Linked DNA regions of Crateriforma conspicua. The protein of the gene in region 2 interacts with the protein of the main gene of each other region in a pairwise test. Links are inferred from orthologs where the notes say so. Each region holds a gene or a part of one and is shown on either strand. Other genes may lie near its edges.

What was found. Proteins that work in one complex are often made in the same cells at the same time.
Region 1: the proteins of nth (region 2) and aceE interact in binary tests that used the Escherichia coli proteins (3 or more experiments, as listed by UniProt). The link is inferred for Crateriforma conspicua from one-to-one orthologs.

The regions. Positions count from the first base shown.
Region 1 is NZ_CP036319.1:3,226,416-3,234,150, forward strand. The notes cover bases 2,139-5,369. They hold aceE (pyruvate dehydrogenase (acetyl-transferring), homodimeric type), read right to left. Parts: upstream 5,069-5,369; coding sequence 2,339-5,068; downstream 2,139-2,338. Other genes in these bases: Mal65_RS12195 (2-oxo acid dehydrogenase subunit E2), read right to left, coding at 2,139-2,238. Outside these bases: Mal65_RS12190 (metallophosphoesterase), read left to right, coding at 1-695; more of Mal65_RS12195, read right to left, coding at 772-2,138; Mal65_RS12205 (hypothetical protein), read right to left, coding at 5,545-5,757; Mal65_RS12210 (low molecular weight protein-tyrosine-phosphatase), read left to right, coding at 6,266-6,763; Mal65_RS12215 (LamG domain-containing protein), read right to left, coding at 6,831-7,712. UniProt on the Escherichia coli protein: Component of the pyruvate dehydrogenase (PDH) complex, that catalyzes the overall conversion of pyruvate to acetyl-CoA and CO(2).
Region 2 is NZ_CP036319.1:549,358-556,612, forward strand. What follows is about bases 2,710-5,460. They hold nth (endonuclease III), read right to left. Parts: upstream 4,537-5,460; coding sequence 3,883-4,536; downstream 2,710-3,882. Other genes in these bases: Mal65_RS02110 (AMP-binding protein), read left to right, coding at 2,710-3,857; Mal65_RS02120 (hypothetical protein), read right to left, coding at 4,603-5,460. Also shown: Mal65_RS02105 (cryptochrome/DNA photolyase family protein), read left to right, coding at 1-1,328; more of Mal65_RS02110, read left to right, coding at 1,524-2,709; more of Mal65_RS02120, read right to left, coding at 5,461-5,646; Mal65_RS02125 (hypothetical protein), read left to right, coding at 5,918-6,538; Mal65_RS26885 (hypothetical protein), read left to right, coding at 7,056-7,255. UniProt on the Escherichia coli protein: DNA repair enzyme that has both DNA N-glycosylase activity and AP-lyase activity. The DNA N-glycosylase activity releases various damaged pyrimidines from DNA by cleaving the N-glycosidic bond, leaving an AP (apurinic/apyrimidinic) site.

The DNA.
Region 1 (7,735 bases), 2.7 Mb from region 2 along the record:
TGCATTTGTTCAGTTCCCGCTGCGTCGCCGATCAACATGCCCATGCCATCCGACAAGCGGTCCGGTGGAGCCAGGTGTGTGTGTGGGGCGGAGACTTGTTTGATTTTCGCTGGAGCCGCGTCGGTTCGACGCACCAAACCATTGATGCGGCCATCGAGTGGCTGGACCAGTGGTGCGTTGAATTTCCCGATCACATGTTTGTGTATCTGCGGGGAAACCACGACGCCCACCAACCGTTTGAAGATCGCATCGCCACGTGGTCCGATTCACGTTCGAATTTGGCCAACGGGCTGGACGCGATGCGGATCGCCGACACCCTGTTTGTTCACGGTGACGTGATCGAAAAACAGGGCACCCAAGAATCGTTTGAAAAGTACCGGCACAAGTGGAGCCGCAAGCGGCCGGCCGGGAATTTGCACAATCGAGCCTATGATGCGGCGATCGCGTTTCGATTGCACTGGGCGACCGCCAAGATGGTGCATCCGATCGACCGAACGTGCCGGCGATTGCTGCATTGGATGCGGCACCAACATCCGACCGACGGACGCGGAGTCGACCGAATCGTATTCGGCCACACGCACCAACGGATCGATGGTCGCGAGGTCGGCGGCGTGCGTTTTTACAACGGCGGTGCCGCCATTCGACACGTCGGATTCTTGCCGGTGCGGATCGTGATGGATCCGCAACCGAAATGAAACCTGTCCGGGGACCAACGTCGGTCCGGGCCGCCAAGCCCTGACCGACGAGCGATCTGTGGCCAGTGATTCGTGGTTACAGAGCCAACAGCAAACGGCTGGGGGCTTCCAAATACGCGATCACGTCGTTCAAGAATCGTGCCGCCGCGGCACCGTCGACCAGGCGGTGGTCGTACGACAGGCTAAGCGGCATCATCAAACGCGGCTGGATCGTTTCATCGGGCATGACGACGGGCAGCTTGCGGCTGCGGCCGACCAGCAGAATCGCGACTTCGGGAACATTGATGATCGGCGTGCTGAATTGACCGCCGATCGCGCCCAAGTTGCTGATCGTGAACGTGCCGCCACGCAAATCGTTGACGGCGAATTGGCCGCTGCGGACCTGGCCGGCCATTTCAGCCAGACTGCGTGTGATTTCTGGCACGCCCATTTGATCGGCGTTGTGCATCACCGGCACGACCAATCCGCGATCGGTGTCCACCGCGATGCCGACGTTGACGTAATCCTTGTAGATGACTTGGCCGTTTTCTTCATCGACCACGGCGTTGATGATCGGGTGGTGACGCAGTGCGGTCGCGACGGCCTTGATCAAGAACGGCATCGTGGTCAGCTTCAGACCCTGGGCCGCGTAATCTTCTTTGCTGCTGGATCGCAACCGTTCCAAATCGGTGACGTCGGCGTCGTCGAAGTTGGTCACGCGAGGCGCGGTGGTCCAAGAGTTGTGCATCTGAGCCGCGATCGTTTTACGGATCTTGCTCATCCGTTCCACACGGATCGGCCCAAAGTCGTCCACGTCGGCGGTGCCTGCCGAGGTGGGCGATGCGGGGGTTGCCGACGCTGCCGCGGGGGCCGCCGCAGCATTGGGAGCGGCGGCTTGTTGGCGTGCCGCACCGCTGGTCGCACGCACGACGGCCAAGACGTCTTCGCGGGTGATGCGTCCGCTTTCGCCGGATCCTTGGACACGCGACAGATCCACGCCGACTTCGCGTGCGAAGCGTCGGATCGCCGGGCCCGCAGCAATCACGGCACCCGAGGGCGGTGCGACCGGTGCAGCGACAGGTGGTTGCACCGGAGCCGCTGGTGCGGGAGCGGCCGCTGGCGGCTGTTGAGCCGGGGGTTGTTGGGCTGGAGCAGCGGGTTGTGCCGCAGCAGGCGGCGTCGCCGCGGCCGGCGGCTGTGGTGCGGGTTCCGGTTCGGGCGTTGCCGCGGGTTCCGGCGTCGCCGGCGCGGCGGGTTCCGGTTGCTTGGCCTCCGGCTGGGCGGCTTCCGGTTGGCTGGGGGCCGATTCGCTGCCGCCGCTGGCGCCGGCGGCTTCCTCGACTTCCAGCAACACGCCGCCGATGGGCACCGTGTCGCCTTCGCTGATCGTGATCTTGGTCACCTTGCCGCCGACCGATGCCGGGACCGGAACGGTGGCTTTGTCGGTTTCCATTTCGACGATGTCGTCGCCGGCGTTGATGACGTCGCCGACGCTGACAAAGATTTCAAGGACATCGCCGGATTCGATGCCGTCACCCAACTCGGGAAGTTTGACTTCGGTCATGTTGCTAATGCGGGGGGATGGTGTTCGTGTTCGGAAAAGGTCGAAAGGTTCAAAGGAGCATGGGGATCAGGCGTGGCCATGCGGATCGGCACCGGGCCGATCATGCATAGTACGGATCCGCCTTTTCCGGGTCGTAGTCCAGTTCTTTGATTGCCGCGGCGACATCGTCGGCGGACAAGACGTCGGCATTGGCCAACCGGCTGAGCGTTGCGATGGTGATGGATTCCGCGTCGACTTCGAAGTGACGTCGCAACGCTTCGCGAGTTTCGCTGCGTCCCATGCCGTCGGTACCAAGCACGCAATAGTCGCCCGGGATCCACGGTGTCAATTGTTCGCCCAAGGCACACACGTAATCGCTGGCCGAGATGAACGGGCCTTCGACGCCATCGAGAATCGTTTCCAGATAGCTCTTGCGCGGCGTTTCGGTCGGATGCAGCATGTTCCAGCGTGCACAGCTTTGGGCATCGCGACGCAGTTGCGTGTAACTGGTCACACTCCAAACGTCGCTGGCGATGCCGTACTTTTCGGCCAACAGTTCTTGTGCGGCCAAAGCGGAATTCAGGATCGCACCGCTGCCAAACAGTTGCACCCGAGCCTTGGCGTTGTCGACGTCCTTGGATCGGAACTTGTACATCCCCTTGATGATGCCTTCTTCACAACCCTCGGGCATTTCCGGGTGGTTGTACGGATCGTTTTCGGCGGTGATGTAATAGATGCACTGTTCGCCGTCGGCGTACATCCGTTGCAGGCCTTCTTGGATGATCACGACGACTTCATAAGCGAACGCCGGATCGTAGGCGCGAACGGTGGGGAACGCGATCGCGTTGAGCAGGCTGTGTCCGTCCTGGTGTTGCAAGCCTTCGCCGTTCAGCGTGGTGCGGCCGGCGGTACCACCGATCAGGAATCCCTTGGCCCGCATGTCGGCGGCGGCCCAGATCAGGTCACCGATCCGTTGGAATCCGAACATGCTGTAATAGATATAGAACGGAATCATGTTGATCCCGTGACAGCTGTACGCGGTTCCCGCGGCATTGAAGCTGGCCATCGAACCGGCTTCGGTGATGCCTTCTTCCAGGATTTGGCCGTCTTGGGCTTCCTTGTAATAGGTCACCAAGTCCGAATCGACCGGTTCGTACAGCTGGCCCGCGTGGGCATAGATGCCGAACTGGCGGAACATGCCTTCCATCCCGAACGTGCGTGATTCGTCGGGGACGATCGGAACGACGTTCTTGCCGATCCGTTTGTCGCGGCACATCGCGACCAGCGTTTGCACGACGGCAAACGTGGTGCTGATTTCTTTGTTTTCCAGCTTGGCGATCGTCTTGCGGAAATCGTCCAGCGACGGGACTTCCATCGTCGGATGTTCGGTCGGACGGCTGGGCAAGTATCCGCCCAGCGATTCGCGTTGCTGCCGCAAGTACTTGATTTCTTGGCTGGTTTCCGGCGGCTTGTAGAACGGTGCTTCGCCGACCTTTTCGTCGCTGATCGGGATGCCGAACCGGGTGCGGAACTCCAACAGTTCCTCTTCGTTCATCTTCTTTTGGTTGTGGGCCACGTTGCGACCCTCGCCGGCTTCGCCCAAGCCGTAACCCTTGACGGTTTTGGCCAGAATCACGGTCGGTTTGCCGTTGTTCAGTTCGGTCGCCCGCTTGTAAGCCGCGTAGACCTTTTCCGGGTCGTGGCCGCCACGCCGAATCTTTTCCAGTTTTTCGTCGCTGAGGTGTTTGACCAGTTCCAGCAGTTCTGGGTACTTGCCAAAGAAGTGTTCGCGGATGTAGCTGCCCGGCATGCCGGTGTACTTCTGGTACTGGCCGTCGACGACTTCGTTCATCCGCTTGGCCAACAAGCCGGTCGTGTCTTTGGCCAACAGTTCATCCCACTCGCCGCCCCAGATGACCTTGATGACGTTCCAGCCGGCACCGTTGAAGATCGATTCCAGTTCTTGGATCACCTTGCCGTTACCGCGGACCGGACCGTCCAGGCGTTGCAGGTTGCAGTTGATCACGAAGACCAAGTTGTCCAGCTTTTCACGAGCCGCCAGACCGATCGCACCCAGCGTTTCCGGTTCGTCGCATTCACCGTCGCCCAAGAACGCCCAAACCTTTTGACCGCTGGTGTCTTTCAAGCCGCGGTCACGCAGGTATTCGTTGAAGCGTGCTTGATAGATCGCCATGATCGGGCCCAGGCCCATGCTGACGGTGGGGTATTCCCAGAAGCTGGGCATCAACCACGGGTGCGGGTAACTGCACAATCCGCCTTCGGGTTCCAGTTCGCGGCGGAAGTTTTCCAGCTTGGCTTCATCCAGCCGGCCTTCCAAGAAAGCACGCGAATACATCCCCGGCGAAGCGTGGCCTTGGAAATAAACCGAATCGCCGGAATAGCCGTCTTCGCCGCGTCCGTTGAAGAAGTGGTTGAACGCAACTTCGTAAAGCGTCGCGCTGCTGGCAAACGTGCTGATGTGACCGCCCACGCCGCCGCCACGCTTGTTGGCACGCACGACCATCGCCATCGCGTTCCAGCGAACGATCGATTTGATGCGTCGTTCCAGTTCGCGGTTGCCCGGATACGCCGGTTGGTCTTTCAGCGGAATCGTGTTGACGTACGGCGTCGCCGTGTCGGCCGACAACGGAACGCCTTCGGCCGCCGCACGATCGCGCAGTTGATCGATCAGGAATCGAACGCGGTCCGGCCCTTTGCTTTTGAGCACATAGTCCAGCGATGACAACCATTCCTGCGTTTCCGCTGCGTCGGTGTCAAACTTGGCGGCCTTTTGTAATTCGCCAAGCTGTTGGGCGACTTCGGCTTTCGCGACGGTTTTCGATTCCTGCATGACGCTAATATTTCCCGATGGTTGAAACGGCTTTATCGCGGCCGAGGGCGCGGGCATTCCAAGGCTAGAATAGTCCGCAAGCAATGGGGCGGAACGGGCGTTGCATCGTCTGGCTGGATGCCACACCGGAAAGGGATGTCCGATCGGTCGGGCGATTGAAAACCGCCGCGAAAGTCGGGCATCTTTCTGGTCGCCGTCGACGTCGTGTCCGACGGCCGATCGGTGCGACGAAAAAGCCTCCGCCTGGAACGTTTAGAGTAGCCAGACACGGTGATTCCCGGCAAGACGGCAGGCGGATAACGGCCACAAAGAAGACGCACCAAAATCATACCGGCGGATCGCCCCATCCCCCAAAGAAAAACGGCCCGGTGCCGTGCAGGCCGGGCCGTGATGACAATGCTTGGGTTGGAGACGCCGAATCGGCAACAGATCAAGCGGGAGTTGGTCGTGGGCGTTGATCGTGGACCAGGCGTCCCTTAACGGTGGTGAACGGCGGCCACCGGAGCGTTGGTGGGGGCCGGGGGCGTTTTGGAAACCTCCGCCTGGGCCAGCACCTGATCGACGCGTCGCATCAATTCTTCGGTGCTGCGTGGTTGGTGGCCGTCGCCGTCGCAATCGCTGGCGACGAATTCGCTGCCGCAGTGTTGGCAAGCCACGATGTGGCCCAGCAACGAGGCGCGAATCTCCACGCGTCGGCCGCAAGTTGGACAAGACTGACTGAACCGGATCGACATACTACTGTACCTCATGCGTCGCAGTGCAATTCCGAGTGAGCCGTAAAGTATCCTAAGCAATCGTTTAAAGCAATTTAGAATCCCCTTCGGGAGGCTCGTCGTCGCCAAACGATCGGTGCTCAGGGCTCGTTGGGTTCCTGCAAGATATGCGTGCGAATCCGCCCAGGAATCCCCTCAAATGGTACTGTAAGGCTTCGGTCTGCTACTGCCTGGCGGCTCAAAATGTGCACTTTCGGGCTTTTTGGGGGCCCTGGGGATTTAAAAACAAATTTCCAAGTTTGCGGGTGAAACTTGGGATGGACGGGACAAACGGTGTGAAATCGTGACGATTTGCCGCAGTCCGGCGGTTTGGCCGAAAGCTTCCATCGCCTAGGATTTGGGCACGTCACCGCCCCACACCGATGTTGATGACACGGACCGGGGCACCCATGTTCGCCGTACTTTCAAAATAGAATTTCGTCCGATGACCAAACGCGTGCTGTTCGTCTGTATGGGGAACATCTGCCGTTCGCCGGCGGGCGAAGCGGTGATGAAACGTTTCGCCGAAGAATTCGGCCTGGATGTCGAAATCGACTCGGCCGGAACGCACGACTACCACGTCGGAAAACCGGCCGACCCGCGGATGATGGCCGCCGCGGAGGCTCGTGGCTATATGTTGACCAGCCGGGCACGTCAGGTGACCACCGCGGATCTACAACCGGGACGATTCGATCTGGTGCTGGCGATGGACAGCGATAACCACTCGATCCTGCTGGCGATGGCGGACGAAGAAAAATCACACATCCGCATGTTCGGTGACTATCTGGACGACAACTGGCCCAAGGACGTCCCGGACCCGTACTACGGCGGCGAAGAAGGCTTCGACGAAGTCCTGGACATGCTGGAAGAAGGCTGTCCGGTCATCCTGCAAACGATGATGGGCGAAAGCATCTTTGACGCGGGTTTCAGCGACGAAGTCTGAACCGCCGAATCTGGACGAAATCTGACCTCACCGCGCGGGTGTCCACATCGCTGGCCAAGGCCGCGTTTTATCGGTCGCCCGATGGGTCCAATCGCCAGGTCCGAACCCAGTCGTACATCGTGGTGCGGTCGGCCTGCGATCCGCTTTCGACCAGGCCACCATCGGCGGGCAACGGGTTCCAGTCGTACGTTTCGATGGCCATCTGGATGAACGCCGGGATGTCATAGTCCACCGGCGTCGTGATGGTGTAGGTGTGTTTGCCGTCCAAGAAGAACATGATTTCTTGCGGCGATTTCCACCAAGCGCCGTAAACGAAAAAACGTTCGCTGTTTTTGACGTCGGTCGGAACGCTGGCTTGAACCTGGACCTTTTCGGGGTTGTTCCGGTTGGCCCGGTGGATGGCGTTGCTGTGAAAGATCTGGTCCCAGTTCTTGGCCCAAGAATCGGTCAATTCGCTGGTGCGTCCGACGCATTCCTGGATGTCCAGTTCCAGTTTCTTGGCGTGCTTGCCTTTGGTCATCAACCAAAACGTCGACGACATTTCCGTCCGGTTGGCTTTCATGCGGCATTCAAAGTACTGGCCGGGTTTTCCGGGATGCAGCGAACGGACGATCGCACCTTGATGTGTGTACGTTTGGCCGTGACGCTTGACCGGCATTTCCAGCTTTCCGACGGTGACTTGCATCATGCCATCGGCGACCGAGACGTTTTCAGCGCGAAACAGCCCCGGCGCACGCCCGTCCCAACGCCAACCATTGCCGATCGGATTGGATTGCCATTTCGTGGCGTCCAAGTGCGTGTCTTCGAAGTCGTCGGTCAATTCGACGACCGGTTGCCAAGCTTGGCCCGCCGGTGCGGGGTCGTGGCCATCTTGAAAAAATGGCTGTTGTGCAAACGCGATCGACGACCAAAGTGCCAACGCAAGGACGGTGCCGTGGAAACGAAACATGATGTTGAACCGGAGGATGAATT
Region 2 (7,255 bases):
TGGGCAAGCCGCTGTTGATCTTTGAACCGTTGCGGACCCGGTATCGCTGGGCCAGCGACCGGTTGCATCGGTTTGTGATCGAGGGCATGGCGGATAATGCGGCGAATTGTCAGCGTCAGGGTGTGGCCTATTTTCCGTATGTCGAACCGGCGCCGGGCCGCGGGACACCCTTGCTGCATCGATTGGCCAAGCGGGCTTGTACGGTGGTGACCGACCAGTACCCGTGTTTCTTTCTGCCCGACATGATCCGCGCGGTCAAAGATCGTATTCCCGCACGGTTGGAACAGGTCGATTCCAACGGGGTGATTCCTTTGGCCCAACCGGATCGGTTCTTCACGGTCGCCCACAGCTATCGACGTTGGATGCAAAAGAACGTCATCGATTCGTTATTGGCGATGCCCCGGGAACAGCCGCTAACTGACCTGCAAAACAAACAGGCGGATGCGGATTCGTTGTTGCCTGCGGGGGTGAAACGCCGCTGGAAGGCTGCCGATCTTACGGCGTTGCTGGGCGACGGCGGGCTGGCCGAAATCCCGATCGACCACGACGTTCGGCCCAGCCCCACGGTTCGGGGTGGAAGTGTCGAAGCGAACCGGCGATTGGACACGTTCCTCAAGCAGCGGTTGTCGGACTATGACGAACTGCGGAACCATCCCGACGAACATGCAACGACGGGGCTAAGCGCGCATCTGCACTTTGGTCACATCGCCGCCCACCAGGTGGTCCAAGCGATCTTGGATCATGAATCTTGGACTCCCGATCAGGCCGGGGCGGCCAACGGCAAGAACCACGGGTTCTGGAACACCAGTCCGCCGGCGGAAGCCTTGCTGGATCAAATCTTGACCTGGCGTGAAATCGGGTTCAATCAAGCTTATCAGCGTCCGCAGACCTACGATCGACTGGAATCGTTACCCGATTGGGCGCAGAAGACGATTGCTGAAACTCGATCGGATCCGCGACCCTACTTGTACACGTTGAAGCAATTTGAAAACGCCCAAACGCACGACGAACTTTGGAACGCCGCCCAGCGTGAACTGGTGGAAACCGGTTTGATGCACAACTACATGCGAATGTTGTGGGGCAAGAAGATTTTGCACTGGACCGAAAACGCCCAGCAGGCCTTGGATTTCATGATCCACCTGAACAACAAGTACGGCTTGGACGGGCGGGACCCCAACAGCTATTGCGGGATCCTGTGGGTGCTGGGACGAACCGATCGGGCGTGGGGCCCCAAGCGTCCGGTGTTCGGAAGCATTCGGTACATGACCAGCGACAGCACCCGGCGAAAATTGCGGTTGGGAAAGTATTTACAACGATTTGGTGATTGAATCGGCCGTCGGGCTGGACGCGGCGCAGTGTTTGAACCGATGTGGGCTCCGGTGAATTGGCCTTCGAGCCGGAGTGACGATGACGTAAAACGTTCCGATTGTTCGCCTGACAAACGCCATGTGCGGCATAATCCGGCGTAACAAGACGGATTCGCCACCGCCCCGTCGGCCGACGAATCGATCGAAGACTGTGATGTGGGTGATTGGGTGATATTCAAAGCGATTGCTGTGGCCGTGGTGCTGTTGGTGTTGGCAATGGCCGTTCTGGCGGTGGTTTCCCGGCGGACATTCATGCGGGCGATTTTTCGTCCGGTGCTGTCACTGCTGTACCGCAAACGTGTTGTCGGACTAGAGAATCTGCCCCGCGACGGCGGGTGTGTGGTGATCAGCAACCACATCAGCTGGATCGATGGCATTCTGATTCTGTGGATGCTGCCGCGAAATGTGCGTTTCGTCGTGGCCGCCGAAAACTTCAACGGCGGCGTCATGCAGTGGATTGCGGGGGCGTTCGATACGATTTTGATGTCGGCCAGCCCTAAGTCGATCGCGCGGGCGCTGAAATCGGCACGTGACGGATTGCACGACGGCGACGTCGTTGGTGTGTTTCCCGAAGGCTCGCTCAGCCGGACCGGCCAGCTTCATGGATTCAAACCGGGCATCAAGAAAATTCTCAAGGGCACCGACGCCCCCGTGATCCCGATGTGGCACGAGGGGATGTGGGGCAGCGTGTTCAGTTTTTCGGGCGGCAAGTTCTTTTGGAAATGGCCACGCCAGTTTCGTCGCCAGATCACCCTGTACATCGGCGAACCGTTGGCAGCCGATACGCCGTTGGATGTGATGCGGTCGCGGGTCCAAGATCTGGGGGCGCGGGCCAGCGTCGAAACGCGTCGCCGGTACCCCGTTTTGCCCAGTCGAGTGATCCGCGTTTGGCGTCGACGCGGCCGGCGTATGCAGGCAGCCGATTCCACCGGCGTGGAAGTCGGCGGTCGTGCGTTGCTGACACGTGTGTTTGCACTGCGTCGTGCACTGCGTCGCGAGATTTTCGATCGCGATGAAAAGTTCGTCGGCATCCTGTTGCCGCCCAGCGTTGCCGGGGTCGCGGTCAACGTGGCTTTGGCGATGGACCGGCGGATCAGTTCCAACCTGAACTACACCGTGACCAGCGATGTGTTGAATCATTGCACCGAATCACTGGGCGTCCGGCATGTGCTGACCAGTCGTAAGTTCATGGACAAGTTCGATTTTGAACTGTCCGCCGAAACGGTGATGCTGGAAGACTTGCGTGACAAGATCACCACGATGGACAAGGTGGTCGCATTCATCCAAGCCAATTTGATCCCCGCGGTGCTGCTGGATCGAATGCTGGGGCTGAATCGCATCGATTCGGATGATCTGTTGACGGTCATCTTCACCAGCGGATCGACCGGAATGCCCAAGGGCGTCATGCTGAGCCACGCCAACATCAGCCACAACGTCGACGGGATCGAACGGTTGGTCCGCTTGGATTCCGAAGACAACGTGTTGGGCGTCCTGCCGTTCTTCCATTCGTTCGGCTACAGCGTGACGTTGTGGGCCGTCAACACCTTGGGCCCCGCCGGCGTTTATCACTTCAACCCGTTGGATTCCAAACAGGTCGGCAAGCTGGCCAAGCGATATCACGCGACAGTCTTGCTGGGCACACCGACGTTCATGCGTGGTTACCTGCGTCGCGTCACCCCAGATCAGTTTGCCGATCTGGACGTCGTCGTCGTGGGCGCCGAAAAGATGCCGCCGGACTTGTTCGATGCGTTCGAACAGCGATTCGGTGTCCGGCCGATCGAAGGCTATGGGGCCACCGAACTGAGTCCCCTGGTTGCGGTCAACATTCCGCCCAGTCGATCCGCCGCCAAGCACCAACGCGACCGACTGGAAGGTTCCGTCGGACGACCATTTCCCGGGCTGGGCATCAAAATCGTTTCACCCGATGACGGTCACGAATTGCCCGCGGGCGAAGACGGCATGCTGATCGTGTCGGGACCCAATGTGATGCGGGGCTACGCCGGACAAGACGATTTGACCGCCGAAGCAATCACGTCGGGATGGTACACCACCGGCGACATTGCGCATGTGGATGCCGAAGGCTTTTTGCACATCACCGGACGGCTCAGCCGGTTTTCCAAGATCGGCGGCGAAATGGTTCCGCACGTTCGGGTCGAAGAAGTCTTGCTGGATTTTTTGGAGTCGAATCAGGCCGATGCACCGGAGCCCAGCGATGGGCATCCCGATGTCCCGCTGTGTGTGACTTCGGTGCCCGATGAAAAGAAGGGCGAACGCTTGTTGGTGCTACTTGCCCCCGGTGTGATGAATGAAACAATTCATCCCGATTCGATGCGCAAGGCTTTGACCGACGCGGGGTTGCCCAATTTGTTTGTTCCGGCCCGTGACGCATTTGTGGAAGTCGATCACATTCCGCTGCTGGGCACGGGGAAATTGGATCTGAAAGGCGTCAAAGACAAAGCGGTGGAACTGTCCGGCAGTCCCGTGTCATAGCGATGCATCGGTCGGGCAAGCCGTGTCATGCCTTTTGGTGGATCACCGGTTTACGTCGACGCGGATAGACTTCGCGACAAATCGGGCAAACCGTACCGTCACAACCACGAGCGGTGCAGTGTTCCCGACCGTAATAAATGATTTGTAAATGCAGTTCGTTCCAGCGGTCACGTGGGAACAGTTTCTTCAGGTCTGATTCGGTTTGTGTGACGTTCTTGCCGTTGGTCAAACCCCAACGCTGAGCCAAGCGATGGATATGCGTGTCGACCGGAAATGCGGGTTCGCCGAAGGCCTGTGCCATGACGACGCTGGCGGTCTTGTGCCCCACGCCGGGCAGCGATTCCAACGCATCAATCGAACCGGGGACCTGGCCGTCGTGCCTGTCGATCAAGATCTGTGACAAGGCGGCCAGATTTTTTGCCTTTGATTTTGACAGCCCCAGCGGCCGGATGATCTCCAAGATTTCCGCTTCGCCTAGATCACGCATGGCCATCGGATTGCCCGCCACGCGGAACAATTCCGGGGTGACTTCGTTGACTTTTTTGTCCGTGCACTGCGCGCTCAATACCACCGCAACCAACAGCGTGAATTCGTCGTGATGATCCAGTGGGATGGGTGGGTTCGGGTACAGATCCGCCAACCGGCGATCGATGTGTTCGGCCCGTTCTCGTTTCAGCAAGGTCGTTAAATCGTCTGGGGGTAGGCGGCCATCGGCGATGTCTGGCAATGGCTGGCGGCAATGCATCTAAGAAACGTTTTCTAGACGCTTTTGAATATCCATGGCCAGTTCGTCGGCCTGTTGTCGCATTCTGTCTTCGTTGGATTCGAATTGTTGCTGAAACGTCTGGTCCAGTTCGGCCAGTTTTTGCTTAAGCGTTTCCTGCTTGTCCTTTGTCGACGCTTCGATCTCCGCTGCGACGGCTTGTTTTTGTTCTTCCAGCCATCGATCGATGACCGCCAAGTCTTTGTCTCGTTTCTTGGCCAGGTCACTGGCTTCCAACTGGTGAATCGAAGCGGAAACACGCATCGCTTTGGCTTTGGCGTGTTCCACCGCCGCGATCAGGTCACAGGCATGGTTTTGATGCGAAGCCATCTTTTTTTGAAGGGGGCCGATGGTCGCAAAGTGGGCGGCGATGCCGATGACCAGGGCGGCCACGAACGTGCTGCCCGCGGCAATTGGCGAAGCGTCCGCGGTGAACAGAAGTAGCATCGCCAACAAAAGACCGATGACGATGCCGCCGATCGGGAACCAAAAGTGATCGTGGATTCGCGTGATTCGCAGACCGTGCAGTTCTTGGTTCAACTGCTCGATGCGCGCCGTCAGGTCGTGCATGGATTCGACCGACTGGCGGATGGAATCAGGGGGGCGCAGTTCCAAGCGACCGTAGGCGGCGGCGTCTTCGCGGACTTCGCCGAAATCGGTCCCGTGCTGGTGCATCCAGGATCGCAGCGGTTCGATGGCGGCCGCGGCCCGGTGGTGCGCCTGGCGAATCGCTTGGTCGTCCTTTTGGCGTGCGCTGCTGGGGGTGTTTTTTTCTTGATCAAATCGCGACAGAACTTCGATTCGTCTTTCTTCGGCCTGACGAATCAGCGGTTCACATTTTTGTTGAACCTGTCGTTTGACCGAACCGGCCAGTTTGGCCAATTGCCCGCGTAGGGCCAGGGTTTCGGTTTCGTAACGGTCGATCACCGCCTCGCCGGATTCGTCCCAACGTTTCAGCATGGCCCGGCGGTCTTCGCGGCATTGCCGCATCACGGCGGCTCGTTGGGGATTGGGCGATTCAGACATCGGACCCTCCGGTCGGTACCGCTAGCCGATTCGGCCGGTGCCGCTAGCGGATCGGGCGAAACGTGCACGGCAACTCCCGATTGTACCTGTTCGCAGGTGCGGTCGTGCCGAATCCGTCTTGACCCCGACTCCGACCGACCCGTAGTGAAACACCGAACACCCGCAACGAGCCGAATCGATTCGGCTTTCCGGCACGCTTGATTGTGCCGGACGCGGCAAGATCATCGCTAAATCACCTACCCATCTCCGCGTACGGCAGGACACCGTTTCCATGTTGAAGACCTTGCTTTGCCTTTCTCTGGTTCCGGCCACCCTGCTGTTGGTCGGATGTGGCTCGGACGAACCTGCCGCATCGGTGGCCCAAGCCGCCGCACCGGCGAACGCCGCGAATAACGGCTCCGGTACGCAGTCCGCCGCCGAATCCCAACAAGCCGAAGCGGTCGTCAGCCAATTTCTGGACCGCATTCGTCGTGGGGCCGGACAAGCGTCAGCCGAAGAATTGCTGACCAATCAGGCTCGCAGCGTCATCAGCCGTTTCGGCGGCGTGCAAAGCCTGGGGGCTCCGGACGCTCAGTTCGTGGTCACCCGCAGCCAACCGGCGCCCAGCGTCGAAGGAGAACCGGCCGGACAATCGCTGTTGGTCCACACCGTCTGGGCCGAGCCCGTCACAGCGGAAGACGGTGCCGAAAGCGTTGAAAAAACACAGGTCGTCTGGGCGGTTCAGCAAGAAGCCGGCCAGTGGCGGATTTCCGGCATGGTGATCGAATTGGTCCCGGGCGAAGCCCCGACGGTCATTGATTTCGAGAATGAACAGCAAATCGCGACACTTTTTGGCGGTGGCACCAGCACCGATGAAGTTGCCGAAGCGACCTCGGAATCGGTCTCCCGCTGACCCCGACTTCCGGAGCCACCAAGAACCACATCAGGCGGCGTATCGGTCGGTCGATCGATACGCCGCTTTTTTTCGTGCGCACTGCCCTAAGTGCGGCCAAGTGCTCCTTGGGGGTCTGTTTGCGGGGTCGTGGGCAACCTTGCTAAGTTTCCCTACGTCATGATCGTCGTCAAAACGGGGGCCAGCGGTCGGTGGTGCGTCGGCCCTTTGCCGGTGATTCGGATCGGGCCATGTCCCCGCGTCGATCGTTTTCCGCGATTGCCCCCCATGGTGGCGGCGGACGATGGGCTGGCGGCGATTGACTTTCCCTTCGCCAGCATTATCGTACAGGCAACATTGCGCAATCCGAAAAAGCTGTGCATTTCGCCTGTTTTGCCTGTTTGCAACGATGGTGGGTCGCGATGAAACACTCGCATTGCCCTGAATGAAGTCGGGTCCAGGAGGCAGGCCCTCATTTCCCCGTTCGTGCGACACGAGTTCGCCACGAGAAAGTCCGATCCAATTTGGGAGACAGTTAATGCGTCGTAGTTACGTGATGATCGCGATGGCAGCCATGATTGCTGCATCGCCCGCCTTTACCGGTTCCGCCGATGCGTTCGGCTTGTTCAAGAAGTTGATGGCCAAGAAGAGCGGCTGCTGTGCACCGGCACCGAGCTGCTGCGAACCCGCGCCGGAACCCGTTTGCTGCGAACCCGCCCCAGAGCCGGTTTGCTGCGA